DNA from 4 places in the Halomonas sp. BL6 genome. Region 2 is predicted to be linked to each of the others. Evidence: predicted binding sites of a transcription regulator. Region 2 holds the regulator's gene; each other region holds the start of a gene.
What was found. Region 2 encodes sigma-54, which starts transcription at its own class of promoters, with help from an activator protein. Its sites were predicted from a motif close to TGGCACNNNNNTTGCTNT; they were not measured.
Positions count from the first base shown of each region.

Region 1: FHJ80_RS01150 (nitrate reductase) is a predicted target of sigma-54. The motif match lies at 1,850-1,867, and genes of this name have one in related genera.
Region 3: FHJ80_RS01275 (NarK family nitrate/nitrite MFS transporter) is a predicted target of sigma-54. The motif match lies at 2,444-2,461, and genes of this name have one in related genera.
Region 4: FHJ80_RS05410 (amino acid ABC transporter substrate-binding protein) is a predicted target of sigma-54. The motif match lies at 1,820-1,837, and genes of this name have one in related genera.

Region 1 is NZ_VDGL01000001.1:253,773-257,370, forward strand. It holds gene nirB (nitrite reductase large subunit NirB) at 1-117, opposite strand, end outside; gene FHJ80_RS01145 (NAD(P)/FAD-dependent oxidoreductase) at 135-1,442, opposite strand; gene FHJ80_RS01150 (nitrate reductase) at 2,077-3,598, shown strand, end outside.
Region 2 is NZ_VDGL01000004.1:278,850-282,447, forward strand. It holds gene raiA (ribosome hibernation-promoting factor, HPF/YfiA family) at 1-255, opposite strand, end outside; gene FHJ80_RS10780 (RNA polymerase factor sigma-54) at 353-1,768, opposite strand; gene lptB (LPS export ABC transporter ATP-binding protein) at 1,874-2,632, opposite strand; gene lptA (lipopolysaccharide transport periplasmic protein LptA) at 2,644-3,138, opposite strand; gene lptC (LPS export ABC transporter periplasmic protein LptC) at 3,147-3,598, opposite strand, start outside.
Region 3 is NZ_VDGL01000001.1:285,422-289,019, forward strand. It holds gene FHJ80_RS01270 (nitrate regulatory protein) at 1-860, opposite strand, end outside; gene FHJ80_RS01275 (NarK family nitrate/nitrite MFS transporter) at 939-2,291, opposite strand; gene FHJ80_RS01280 (patatin-like phospholipase family protein) at 2,628-3,598, opposite strand, start outside.
Region 4 is NZ_VDGL01000002.1:399,934-403,531, reverse strand. It holds gene FHJ80_RS05415 (amino acid ABC transporter permease) at 1-652, opposite strand, end outside; gene FHJ80_RS05410 (amino acid ABC transporter substrate-binding protein) at 737-1,762, opposite strand; gene FHJ80_RS05405 (amino acid ABC transporter substrate-binding protein) at 1,976-2,998, opposite strand; gene speE (polyamine aminopropyltransferase) at 3,086-3,598, opposite strand, start outside.

The sequences.
Region 1 (3,598 bases), on a different contig from region 2:
GTCAAACCCGGCCAGCGCGCCGCTTTCCACCAGCTGTTCGGCAAAATGGTGGCCGACCATGCCGTTACCTACAATGATCAGCGTTTGTTTGTTGGAAGACGTAGTGGGAGTAGACATTGTGTGATTCACCATAGCTAAGCCGCCTCACGGGGGAGAGATAAAGAGGGTGACGAGGTGTCGAGATGCGCATCGAGCGCCGTTTGGGCATCGGTGGCGCCAAACAGAAGCAGGTGGCGGCACGCGGTTAAATCGGTCGCGGCCAGCGCCTGCTCGAAGTACCAGGGGCCGTGGCGGGTATCGCCATACAGCACCGCGCCGACGAGGCGGCCTTGCTGGAGCAGTAAGCGGCAGTAGTCGCCGGTTTCTGGGTCTTGGTAGCGAAGTTCTTCGTGCTTGGCGGCGGCCTCGGTGGGGCCAAAGGCAAACAGGCTGACACCGCTGACCTTGAGTTTGGTGGCCGTGGGGGCTTCTTGATACGCCGCGGGCGTTTCACCACACAGCACGGCGGCCAGCACGTCCACCTGCCGCCAAATCGGTTCCACCAGCCCGTAAGTGTGCTGCTCGAACTGGCAGCATTCGCCTAGCGCATGGATGTGGGCGTCGGAAGTGGTCAGGTGGCCGTCCACGACGATGGCGCGATCGCAGACGAGTCCACTCTGCTGTCCTAGCTCCGCATTCGGGGTAATGCCCGCCGCCACGATGATGCTATCGGCAGGAAGCTTTCGGCCATCGCTCAGGGTGACCGACTGCACCTGTCCTCGACCGTTATCTTCCAAGGCGGCGAGCGATGCGCCGGTTTCAATGAGGATGCCGCGTTCGCGCAGCGTGGCTTCCAGCAACTGAGCGGCGGTGGTGTCTAGCTGACGGTTCATCAACCGATGACTGCGCTGCAAAACGCTGACGGTGAGCGCGCGTCCGCCCCGTTTGCGCAGCCCTTCGGCGGCTTCCAGCCCAAGCAAGCCGCCGCCAATCACCACGGCGTTGCCGCCTTGCCGAGCAATGGCTTCCAAGGCGCTGACGTCGCGCAGGTCGCGAAACGTGTGAACACCGTCGAGCGTGATGCCGGGCACCGCTGGCAGCGCGGGGCGCGAGCCAGTGGCCAAGACCAAGCGGTCATAGCGTAACGTGTTGCCGCGATGTGTGATGAGCAGGCGGCGTTCGCGGTCGATGGCGGTCACGCGGTCGCCAAGTATCAGCGTGACGTCGTTATCGGCGTACCAGGAGGCGTCTTGCAGAGTGAGCGCCTCGGGCGCCAGTTCGCCTGCCAATAAAGGGGAGAGCAAAATACGGTTATAGGCAGGCACCGGCTCCTCACCCACCACCGTAATGCGGTGGGGGCGCTGGGGATGTCGAACCAGCGCGTCGAGCAGTCGCTGGCTCGCCATGCCGTTACCGATGATGACGAGGTGGTCTGTCTGTGAGCACCGGGAAGCGATTTCCATGGGTAGCTCCTTTGGTTGAAGCATCATGTTCAGCAAATAAAAACGCCCCTGGCACAGCCCTCTCAAGAAGGGAGTGTCAGGGGCGTCGTTGCCCGTTGGCGTCGTCGATAACGCGCAGCAACCGCCGTTGGTTGCCGAACTGTCTTATCCTAGTGGTCAGCAAAAAGCCCGCCAGCTCTTGCCGCAGGTGGATTTAATTCAGCTTAATCAGCGTATTAAGCGTTTTTGAGGATTCGGTGGGCCGCGCATAGTTGAGTTGGCGTGCCCTACTTTGGTGCTTGAGCGACGATTCATGCACCCCCTTTAGCCGCTTATTCGACAAAGAGCATTCCTTTAGCGAGTAATGAAAATACAAGCATGTTTATAAGTTATTGTTTTTATAATATTTAATGGTTTTAAGGCCGAGTGGGCGCAGGGTTTGCATTTGTTCAAGTAACAAGGAACAACGGCTCAGTGCAGGGTCTTTGCTCATAACGATCACAACCATAAATTGCGTCGAACAATACCAACGGCAGCAAATCACTGATGAGTACGGCACCGGGTAAATGGTGCCCCTGAGACAACGGCGTCCAGGCAGGCTTCTTTTGAAGCTGGCTTGGGCGCTTTTTGCTTTTTAACGCGGGAGGAAACTGCCATGCCACAGGTCAATCGGCTCGCCCGAACCACCTGCCCCTACTGCGGCGTCGGCTGCGGCGTGACTGCAACGCTTGAAAGCGGCCAGCTCATTGCCGTCGAGGGGGACCGCGAGCACCCAGCCAACTACGGCCGCCTATGTGTGAAAGGCACCGCGCTGCACGAAACGCTCGGCGCACAGGGGCGCTTGCTGATGCCCCGCGTGGATGGACAGGAGGTCTCCTGGGAGCAAGCACTCACCGTCACCGCCGAACGCTTGCAGGCCCAGCGCACTGCCCATGGCCCGCAGACGGTGGCGGCGTACTTATCCGGCCAGCTGCTGACCGAAGATTATTACGTCGCCAACAAGCTGTTCAAAGGTTTCTTGGGCACCCCGCATTTGGATACCAACTCGCGGCTCTGCATGGCGTCCGCCGTGGCGGGCTATAAACGCGCCTTTGGGGCCGATGCGGTACCCTGCAGCTATGAAGACCTCGAAGAAGCGGAACTGGTGGTGCTGGTGGGGTCCAACCTTGCCTGGAATCATCCGGTGCTCTATCAGCGTTTGAAGATAGCCAAAGAGCGCAACCCGTTGATGCGGGTCGTGGTGATCGACCCCCGCGTGACCGACACTTGTGAAATGGCCGATCTTTACCTGGGTATTCGTCCGGGTAGCGATGCGTACCTGTTCAACGGGCTGCTGGCGTGGATGGACGACCATAACCGATTGGATGCCGTGTACTTAGAACGCCACACCGAGGGGTTAGACGACGCGCTGGGCGCTGCCAAGCAGAGTGCAGGCAGCGTGGAAGCCGTTGCTCGCGAATGTGATGTGGATCCTGAACGCCTGGAAACCTTCTATTACTGGTTTGCCAGCCAGCTTCACGTGGTCACGCTCTACTCTCAGGGGGTGAATCAATCCTCCAGCGGTACCGACAAGTGCAACGCGATCATCAACTGCCATCTAGCGGGCGGAAAAATCGGCCTGCCGGGGGCGGGGCCGTTTTCGATCACCGGCCAGCCCAACGCCATGGGCGGGCGGGAAGTAGGCGGGTTGGCCAATCAGCTGGCGGCGCATATGGATTACCACACCCCGGGCGCGCGTGAGTTGGTTAGCCGCTTCTGGACTACCCAGCACTTAACGCCCGTACTACCGGACGCCCCGGGTTACAAGGCGGTGGAGCTCTTTGATGCCATCGAGCGCGGCGAGATTACCGCCCTGTGGGTGATGGCCACCAATCCAGCAGTGAGTATGCCGGATGGGGAGAAAGTGCGCCGCGCGCTGGCAAAATGCCCGCTGGTGATCGTCTCGGAGTGCGTCGCCAATACCGACCTGCTGCCCTTTGCGGATATCGTGCTGCCCGCGTCGGGCTGGTCGGAGAAGGATGGCACGGTGACCAACTCGGAGCGGCGCATTTCCCGCCAGCGGGGGTTGCTGCCGGCCCCTGGCGAGGCCAAGCACGACTGGTGGATACTCTGCGAAGTAGCAAAACGCTTAGGGTGGGGCGAAGCCTTCGATTACACCCAGCCATGGGAGATTTTCG
Region 2 (3,598 bases):
GAGTTGACGATCGATTTTGTCCGCAAGGGCATCGATGGCGGCATACATATCGTTATCGAGTGCCTCGGCATGAAGGTCAGCACCGGCGGCATGTAGCGTGCACGCTGCCTGCTGGCGCTCCTTTTCGACAGATAAGGTCACTTGTACCGTGGTGATATTGTCGTAGTGTCGTTCGACGCGTTCCAGCTTTTCGTTAACGTAGTCACGCAAGGCGTCAGTCAGTTCAACGTGATGACCAGTGATGTTTACTTGCATTGACGTGCTCCTTATCCATCGGGCTGTACTTCGATTGTAACCCTTTTTACGCTATTGCAAAGCCCTTGCGGTGAGTTTGTCACGACCAAACGTTTAACTAGCGTAAACGGCGGCGCTCGCTCGAAGAGGGAATGCCCATCGACTCGCGATATTTCGCGACGGTACGTCGTGCCACGCTTATTCCGCCCTCTTCGAGAAGCGTCACCAAGCGACTATCGGAGAGCGGTTTGCCTGAGGGCTCCTCTTGAATGAGCTTTTTGATACGTGCGCGAATGGCCGTGCTCGAGTGGCTGTCGCCGCCGTCTTGGCCACTGACTTGACTGGAGAAAAAGTATTTCAACTCGAACACGCCACGCGGTGTATGAATGAACTTCTGTGTCGTCACGCGTGAGATGGTCGACTCATGCATCTCTACGGCTTCGGCGATGTCGGCCAAGATCAGCGGCTTCATGGCCTCTTCGCCGTGCTCTAGAAAGCCAATTTGGCGAGCGATGATTTCACGCCCCACGCGCAGCAAGGTGTCATTGCGGCTAGAGAGGCTTTTGATCAGCCAGCGCGCTTCTTGAAGGTGCTCTTTCAAGAACTGGTTGTCCTGGCTCTTGTCGGCGCGTTTGATCAAGCTGGCGTAGTCGGGTTGGATGCGTAGCCGTGGAAGAGCGTCCGGGTTGAGCTCTAAATGCCAGCCTTCGTTGTCATGGCGCACGACCAGATCGGGAGTGATGTAGCTATCGTCGGTCACGCCGTAGGCGCTGCCGGGTCGGGGATCGAGGCTGCGAATTAATCGAATGACGTCATCCAGCTGCTCATCGTCCAGGCTCAAACGGCGCTTGAGGAGGCGCATATCGTCTTTGCCTAGCGCCTCCAAAAACTGTCGTACCAGCCGTTTGGCTGGCATCAATAGCGGGGTGTCTTCCGGCAACGCAGCAAGTTGAAGCATCAGACATTCTCGCAGGTCGCGAGCGAATACGCCGGTCGGCTCGAACTGCTGCAAGCGCAGTAGGGTATTTTCCACTTCCCGTTGGCTCAAGCCGTCATGACCTTGTGCTTTGAGCCCTTCACGAATGTCGTTGAGCGGCTGGGTAAGATAACCATTGGCGTCCAGCGCATCGATCAGGCTCTCCGCAATTGCATATTCCCGTGAGCTGACATCGGTCATGGCCAGTTGCCACAGCAAATGGCCATGAAGGCTTTGGCCAGCGGCTTGACGCTCGAAGTCGGGTCCTTCGCTACCACCGCTCAGACTGCCCATGTCTTGATAGGTGTCCGACCAGTCGCTGTCGACGGAGAGTTCGTTGGGAATGCTGTCAGACCACTCGGCCTCTTGCGGCTCGCTGACTGCCTGCTCTCCAAACTCGTCCTCTTGCTCGAGCATAGGGTTGGCGTCAAGCGCTTGCTGAATTTCTTGACGGAGGTCCAGCGTAGAGAGCTGCAGCAAGGCAATGGCCTGTTGCAGCTGGGGTGTCATGGTCAGCTGTGTGCCGATACGCAATTGGAGAGAAGCTTTCATGACCATCTGAGAACCACTCGTTAATCAGAAAGCTCCACCCTAGAGCGAGTTATGGCTACGTGCAAGTGCAATAAGCATGCCACTAAAAGAAAAGTTTGGTCAGGCCTCGGTTTAGAGCCGGAAATCAGCGCCCAGATAGACGTCGCGGACCTTTTGGTTATTGAGAATCTCCTGGGCGTTTCCACTGGCGATGATGTGGCCATCGCCAACGATGTAGGCGATATCGCAAATATCCAGGGTTTCACGCACGTTGTGGTCGGTGATCAAGACGCCGATGTGGCGTTTTTTGAGTGCGCGGATAATGGTTTTGATTTCGCCGACCGAAATAGGGTCGACCCCGGCAAAGGGTTCGTCGAGTAGAATGAACGCGGGCTCGGTGGCCAGCGACCGCGCGATCTCTACTCGACGGCGCTCGCCTCCTGAGAGGCTCATGCCTAGGTTGTCACGAATATGGGTGATATGAAAATCTTCGAGCAGTGACTCCAGGCGAGCTTCTCTGGCGCTGCGATCGAGCGTTTTGCGCGTCTCGAGGATGGCCATGATGTTATCGGCTACCGAGAGCTTGCGAAAAATCGAGGCCTCTTGGGGAAGATACCCAATGCCTGCCATGGCGCGTTCGTGCATGGGCGCGTGGGTCAAATCCAGATCGTCGATACCCACATTGCCCGCATCGGATTTGACCAGTCCGACGATCATGTAAAACGAGGTGGTTTTACCGGCTCCATTGGGGCCCAACAGTCCAACGACACTGCCCTGGGCGATTTCCAGGTTGATGTCCTTGACGACGCGGCGGCGTTTGTAGCTCTTCGCTAGGTGGTGGGCGTAGAGCGTTTTGACAGGTGCGGAATCTGCAGACGTTGATGCTGCCACGTGGGCGCTCCCTATTGTTCCGGCTGAAGGGTCATGCGAATGCGCTGGTTGTCGCTACCGTTCACGTCGGAGCGAGCTTGCACCACTTCCTGGTCGATGAAGTACTCTAGGCGGCCCCCTTGAAAGCGGTCGCCTTGCTGGGTCAGTTCGGCTTGGTCGATCAGCTCCACGCGGCGTTCGGCGACGTGATAGATGATGCGCCGCGCCCAACCTTCCATGGGGGTCTCCTGGTCGTCGAGACGATTGCGCAAGTAGGCACGCTCACCCGTGGCAATGGCTTGAGAAAGTTCCCCTGCATCATTGCGCTGAATCTCTACGCGTTCGCCGCGCAATTGCATTTCGCCTTGACGAATATCCACGTTACCTGAGTAAACTGCGGTGCCCGCGCGCTGGTCGAGGTCCAGGCGGTCGGCTTCTACTTCGATGGGTGCTTGGCTTTGCGCCATGGCAGCCGTCGCCAGCGGTAGCGTTAAAGCAAAGAGGGTGGTGCGGAGAGAGGCATTCATCGCGACTCCTAGGGGGTACGAGTGGCCGGCGGATGCACGCCGCGCACGTTGTTGGTCAGGCGGACCTGGCTGTCATCCAGCCAAACGTCCATGCGGGAAGCTTCCATACGCTGAGGGGGCTGCTGCAACAGCACGGGCGTAGTGCTCCAGGCGTGGCGGGTCACGCCATCGTAGTTGAGTTGCTGTGTATCGAGCTGCCAACCCTCTTCAGGCGCGAGCAGCCGGGCAGACCCGCGCAGCGTCAAGGCCTGAGTATCGGTATTCAGGGTGCCGGTATCCGCGGTCGCCAACCACTCCCGCTGTTCGCTATCGAACAGCGTAGCACGTGGCGACACGACATCTGTCATGGCCGTTTGAGGTGTATGCACTAGCCGGGGAGTGACCAGCGACTGCTGAATCGCCCCCGATTCCCCAAATAGGGTGATTTCGGCATTCTCTAATACATGACCTGGCTCCTGAG
Region 3 (3,598 bases), on a different contig from region 2:
GCGATTTTATGGTGGCATAGGGCCATGAGCTGCGTGTTGAGCGTGTCTTCCACCGTTTTGATGGTATCGATTCGTAGGGTCGTCAGCTCATACCAGGTTTCCCCCAAGGTGTTGCCCGACGCCGTTCGATGTTCCGAGCGTTGGCAGGCGATGTCGCGTAGCTGGCTAATACCGGCCAGCGTTCGGGGCGAAAGCGACTGCTCCCAAGCGCTCAGTGCTTCTGGGGTGGCGAATTCGGCAAACGTATCGAAGCAGCGCTGCTGGGACTCGACGAGTTCGTTGAGCAGCGTGCGATGAGCGTCATCGAAATGGCCTAGGGTAAACCCAAAGGCACCGCAGGCACGCTCTTGTCCGGCAAGCTCCTTGCCTTGCATGAGGTGGAACGTGGCTACCAGAGCGCGGGTGATGTCTGGATCGACAGCCGTGTCTGCGGCCTCGAAGACGATCGCCAATAAACCGCTAATCAGGTGATTGAATGCCTGCGTGGCCGCGTCCGGTGAAATATGAAAGGTATCGATGGCTCGACGCAGGGCATCGAGCTCATCCAGCGCTAGCCAAACGCTGGCAATGCGGCGCAGCAAGCGTGCGGTGGCTTGAGGTCGAGCTTCCTGGCTGAACGTTTCTAAACGCAGGCGCATCGAGGCTTCGGCCGATTGACTATGTTGAACGTAGGTCGTTCGGCGGGTTTTGAAACGCTTACCTTGTGAGGCCAGGTAAATCGTCGAGGCGCCGCGTTCGCGCTGCAGCACATGAATGAACTGGCTGATATCGCTCACGATATCCACGGTCGTAGCGAGATGGTGAAGGTTATCGATGTCGCAGCGCAGGGCAGTAAAGAGAAGCTGTTGGGCAGAAGACATGGTGATTTCCTTGATACTCGCCGCCAAAAGTCAAACGCCCCCGCAGTGGCGCGCCTGCAGGGGTAGTGTTCATCGATATTAGCGTAGTGAGAGAGCACCTGCCCCCGTATCGTCGCCGACGGCATCACGGTATGCGCTGGCCTCTTCGGCTTCGGTGGCCTCGCTAAAACGCACCACCAGTACGCAAGACGCTAGTACCAACACGGTCAGGCCCAGGTAGAAAAGGCCCTGCTGGTAGCTCAAGCTTTCGCTACGAAACAGAAACGCCGCAGACACCGCGCCCACGTTGCCGCCGGCCCCTACGATACCGGCCACGGCCCCCAGGGCTTTTTTGTTGATAAAGGGCACGACGCCAAAGGTGGCGCCTTCGGCCATTTGCACGAAGAGGCTAAATACCAGCATGATGCCAATGGCTAGGCTGAGCACGTGCATTTGGGAAAACGCCACTAGGGCAATGCCTTCGCACACCAGCGCTATGAAAAGCCAGCGAACGCGCCCTTTGAGCCCACCATGTTTGGCGAACAGATCGGAAAACACGCCGCCCAGTGTGCGAGCGAAGATGTTCATCAAGCCGAAGAGTCCGGCAATGAGCCCAGCGGTCGCCAGGGTCAGATCGAATTTGTCGAAGAAGTAGATGGCGGCAATGTTATTGATCGTTAGCTCGACGCCAAAGCAGAGCCCATACACGACGAACAGTGCCCATACGCGGATATCCTTCGCCGCCGCCAGGAAGCTTTGGGCGGCACCGTGCTCACCGGTAGCGGGTGGCAGCTCACCGCGTGCGCGCAGCTCGCTGAAGTTGCCATTGGGGGCGTCTTGTGTGAACAGCCAGTAGGCAATACCGGTAAAGAACAGCACCACACCAGGCACCACCATGGCGAGTCGCCAGCCGAGGGCTTCGTTCACGCCGAGCATCAGAACGCCGGCGAAAATCAGCGGCATGACGATTTGGGTGGTACCGCCGCCCAGGTTGCCCCAGCCAGCGCTGGTGGCATTGGCGGTGCCTACCACGTTGGGCGCAAACATCAAGGTGGTGTGGTATTGGGTAATGACGAACGATGCGCCGATGGCGCCAATCGCCAAGCGTGCCAGTAAGAAGGTCTCGAAACTGTCGGCAAGGCCAATTCCCATCACGGGAATGGAGCCCAGCATCAACAGGCCCGTATAGGTTTTGCGTGGGCCGATACGGTCGCAGAGTACACCGATCAGCAGCCGAACGATCACGGTGATCGCCACCGAGGCGATGATGGTATTGCCGATTTGGGTTTGCGTTAGCGCGAGATCCTCGCGCACCACGGCCATGAGTGGTGCGATACCGAACCAGCCAAAAAAGCAGATATGGAATGCAAACCAGGAGAGGTGAAAGGCCCGCATTTGCGGCGTCGAGAAATTGAGCAACCGGATACGGTTGGCTTTGTTGCGGATCTCCATGGGAGTGACCTCACAGCGTACGAACGAGTTTGTCGAGACGCAACGCGCAGGCGTTACGTGGTTACGGGAACATGCCTTCATCGTTGAAGGTCAGGTCCGACGCACTCGTACCCTGTTGGGCCTGGTCCACGCCTATCACCATGTAGAAAAAATAAGCAAATACTCCGCCATCACTCTTTTAAATCAGTGAAAACAGTTGGTTAAAGATTTTGCTTAGATAGGAGACTGCTTGGCAAATAGCAAAGACGGGGGAGAGTAGAGCACTTAACGCTCGTTTAGCGCACTCTGCTTGGGCAGCGTGCGCTAAGTTGGGGCAGTGGCTGGGCGTGAGCGCGCTTATTCGTGTAGGTAGACCGTATCGATATCGAGTGTGGACACCCTGCCAAGGGCATCGAAATGCGTGGCGAGCCAATGCTCGGCCGCCTCTCGGCCTTGCTCGAATAGGTGACAAAGGAAGGGCCATTCGGAGTTGAGCTTACTGGAAACCGATAGGTTATCCAGGGCTTGGTCGCCGCTAATGCGGTGAAAGAGGGCCTGCTGATAGCAGTTCTCGATACCTTGCTCTTCGAGAGCGTGCTTGAGTAGTGCGATCATGCGTACCTCTTTGATCAGCGCAGCGTTGAAGGTGATCTCGTTGAGGCGGTTCATGATCGCCGAGGCGGAGGTGGGAAGCTCTTCGCGACGAATCGGATTGATTTGCACCAGCAGGATGTCCCGCGCGCTGCACTCCTCCATGAGAGGGAACAGCGCCGGATTGCCCATGTAGCCTCCGTCCCAATACGCTTCGCCATCGATCTCCACCGCTTGAAACATGAACGGCAGGCAAGCGGAGGCCATGACGGCGTCGACACTCATCTCTTCGCGGCGAAAGACGCGCTGCTTGCCCGTGCGTACATTGGTAGCCGCGACGAAAAGCTTGAGCTGGTCGCACTGGCGTACGCGTTCGAAGTCGATATGAGCCGCCACGATATCCCGTAGCGGATTCAAATTGAGTGGGTTGAGTTGGTAAGGTGATACGAGGCGCGTCATCAAGTCCATGGCGATATAGCCCGGCGAGTGGTCGAGGCTCCAGTTGCCGGTCAGAATATCCATAGGGGAGCGGCGAATGGGGCTGGCCATGCCTGCGCGGCTAACGGCCTGCCAAAACTCCCGCAGTGCCTGACGCGCCGCTCGCTTTCCGCCTCGAGTCAAAGCATCAGCCATCACCACGCCGTTCATGGCGCCTGCGCTGGTGCCGCTGATGCCCTCGATCTCGATGCGATCATCTTCCAGAAGGCGGTCGATCACCCCCCAGGTATACGCGCCAT
Region 4 (3,598 bases), on a different contig from region 2:
GAATTCGCTGCCCCGTGGCTTCCTGACGGCGTTTTGCCCATATCACCAGCGCAATACTGGCCGCGATGGCGATCACGAAGGTGACAGGAATCAGCCCGAAGCCCGATTCGAACAGCGGCTCAGGTAGATAAAGCCCGCGTACGTTAAGAAACACGGCCTCGCCGAACGCGAGGCTTTCTCGAGCGCTGGGGAGCGCCCGCAGCACGGCAAAGTACCAAAAGAAAATCTGCAGCAGCAGCGGAATGTTACGAAAGGTTTCGATATACGCGGCGGCTAGCTTGGCGATCAGCCAGTTGGGCGATAGACGAGCGATACCGACGATAAAGCCAATGATGGTGGCGGCAATAACGCCCAACCCACCCACCAGCAGCGTATTCAGCAGGCCAACGAAGAAGGTGCGGCCATAGGTGCTTTGGGAAGAGTAGTCGATCAGACTCTGAACGATCCCAAAACCGGCGGTATTACTCAGGAAGCCAAAACCTGTGGTGATACCCCGTGAGGAGAGGTTGTCTTGCACGTTGCCGACGATATAGAACAGAAAAGCGATGACAGCGGCAATCAGCAGACATTGAAAGATGAGCGCACGTTTGGCGCGGTCTCGCCAGAACGGTGGCTTTTGGCCAACGGGGCGAGCGTTAGGTCTTACGGACATGGGTGGCGTCTCCGCGATACGGAAGGTCAATCAAATGGCCCGCCATGACCAAAAAGGGTGGCGGGCCGGGGTCAAGCGAGACGCTTAGCGAATCGGCGGTGCGTACTGGAAGCCGCCTTGGTTCCACAGGGCGTTGACACCGCGTTCGATTTCCAGCGGTGAACCCATACCTACGTTGCGCTCGAAGCTTTCACCGTAGTTACCCACTTGGCTCAGGATGTTATAGGCCCAGTCGGCGTCAAGACCCATGCCTTCACCATAGTTGCCGTCCTGGCCGAGTAGACGCGCTACGTCCGGGTTATCGGAGCTGAGCATCTCTTCTGCGTTCTCGCTGGTCACGCCGTACTCTTCACCGTTGATCATGGCGAACAGCGACCACTTCACGATGTTGAACCACAGATCGTCCCCCTGACGTACGACCGGGCCCAGCGGCTCTTTGGAAATGACGTCGGGCAGAATCATCGCGCCCGACGGGTCGTCGAGCTGAATGCGCAGGGCCGCCAGCTGAGAAGTGTCAGACGTCAGAACGTCACAGCGGCCAGCCTGGAAGCCACCTACGGTTTGCTCGGAGGTATCGAAAACGATGGGGTCGAACTCCATTCCGTTGGCACGGAAGTAATCAGCCAGGTTCAGCTCGGTAGTGGTGCCTGATTGAATACAAATCGCCGCGCCATCCAGCTCGGCCGCGCTGGTGATACCCAGGTCGCGAGAGACCATGAAGCCCTGGCCGTCGTAGAAGTTAACGCCGGTGAAGTTCAGACCCAGGGTAGTGTCGCGGGTCGTGGTCCAGGTGGTGTTACGAGACAGAACGTCCACTTCGCCGGACTGCAGCGCGGTGAAACGCTCGACGGCGTTCAAAGAGATGTAGTTGACGGCATCGGCGTCGCCCAGTACCGCAGCGGCCACGGCACGGCATACGTCAACGTCGAGGCCCTGCCAGTTACCGTTATCGTCCGGGGCGGAAAAACCTGGCAGGCCGTCGCTGACGCCACACTGTACGGCACCACGTTCGCGGGTATCTTCCAGCGTATCGGCTTGGGCGGTCGCCACGCCCGCAAGAGAGATGGCGCCTGCGGAGGCCAGAAGTACCAGGTGTTTCTTATTGATCATGTTGTGTTCCCCTTCCTCGATTTAGTGTCGTTATGCATGGTGATGCATCACTAAAAGCTAGCAAGGAAGGTGCCAAAAAAGATATGTCGTCAAATTCAGCGCTTTTCAACGTAAAATCAGCGAATTTAACGAAGGTCTTGGTGCAAAAAAGTGCGCCAGCGGCTACGCACTGCGCCTTTTTGGTGCGCAGCCGCTGGCGAGTGACCGAGCGCACTAGCGAATGGGCGGCGCGTACTGAATGCCCCCATCTTTCCACAGGGCATTCAGGCCACGGGCAATGTTGAAGTCGGAGTGGGTGCCCACGTTGCGTTCATAAATATCCGCATAGTTACCGACCTGTTTGACGATTTGGTAAGCCCAATCTGATTGTAGGCCCATGGCCTCACCAAAATCACCGTCTTGCCCAAGCAGGCGCATCACATCGGGATTTTCTGAGCTTAGCTGCTCATCCACGTTGGCTTGGCTGACGCCCAGCTCTTCGGCATTCAGCATGGCAAACAGTGACCACTTCACGATGTTGAACCACTGATCATCGCCTTGGCGTACGGCGGGGCCTAGCGGCTCTTTAGAGATGATTTCCGGTAGGACGACGGCCATGTTGGGATCGGCCAGTTGAATGCGCTGGGCGTAGAGCTGCGAGGCATCCGAACTCAAGACGTCGCAGCGGCCTGCTTCGAAGCCCGCAATCGACTGCTCGGGTGAATCGAACACCACCGCATCGTAGGTCATGTCGTTGATACGGAAGTAGTCGGAAAGATTGAGTTCGCTGGTAGTGCCCGACTGCGTACACACCGCCGCGCCATCCAGCTCTTGCGCGCTCTGCACGCCCAAGTCGCTGGCCACCATGAAGGCTTGGCCGTCGTAGTAGCTCACACCGGTAAAGTGCATGCCCAGTGTGGTGTCGCGGCTAGACGTCCAGGTGGTGGTGCGAGAAAGGACATCTACTTCACCTGATTGCAACGCGGCAAAGCGCTCCACCGAATCCAACGGCACGAAGTTGACCTTGCTGGCATCACCCAGCGCGGCGGCCGCCACGGCACGGCACACATCGGTATCCAGACCGCGATACTCGTCGTTATCGTCTAAGGACGAAAAGCCGGGCTGAGCCGCGTTGACGCCGCAGCGCACGCTGTCGCGCTCTTGCACCGTTTGTAGCGTATCGGCCATGGCCGTGGGTACCCATAGGGCGGGCGCTAACAGGGTGACTCCCCATCCAAACCAACGCGTGGTGTTCATTTGTTATTCCTTAACGTGGCGCGCACGATGATTGGCGCATAAAAAAGCCGGGCAGAGCCCGGCCAGATACCTAGCGTAGCTGCCCGCTTATGCGAAGGCTTTACGCATAAAGGGCGGCAGCGCCAGGGCACCCCGGTGGGCATCTACTGTGTAGTACTGTAGCGGCATTTCATGATCGGCGGCAGCCTCTTCGCGGAAGCTTTCAACGCTGGTCGCTTTACCGGCCAACGTCACGCTCCACCAACCCGAGGGATACACCGGTTGGGGGAAGGGTAGCGTGGCGACGCTATCGAAGCCTGCTTCGCGCATGTCGTTGCGCAGTTCGCGGATGATCGAACCGCTATGATAAAGCGGCGATTCGCTCTGCTGTACCATCACCCCGCCGCTTTTCAGAATACGGTGGCAGCGTTTCAAGAAGTCGGTCTTGAACAGGCCTTCGGCAGGGCCGACCGGATCGGTGGAGTCGATGATCAGCACGTCGATGCTCTCGTCGGCGGCGTCGTCGACCCACTTCACGCCGTCGGCAAACAGCAGCTCGGCGCGGGGGTCGCCGTTGGCTTCCACCAGCGACGGGAAAAAGCGCTCAGCCGCCTTGGTCAC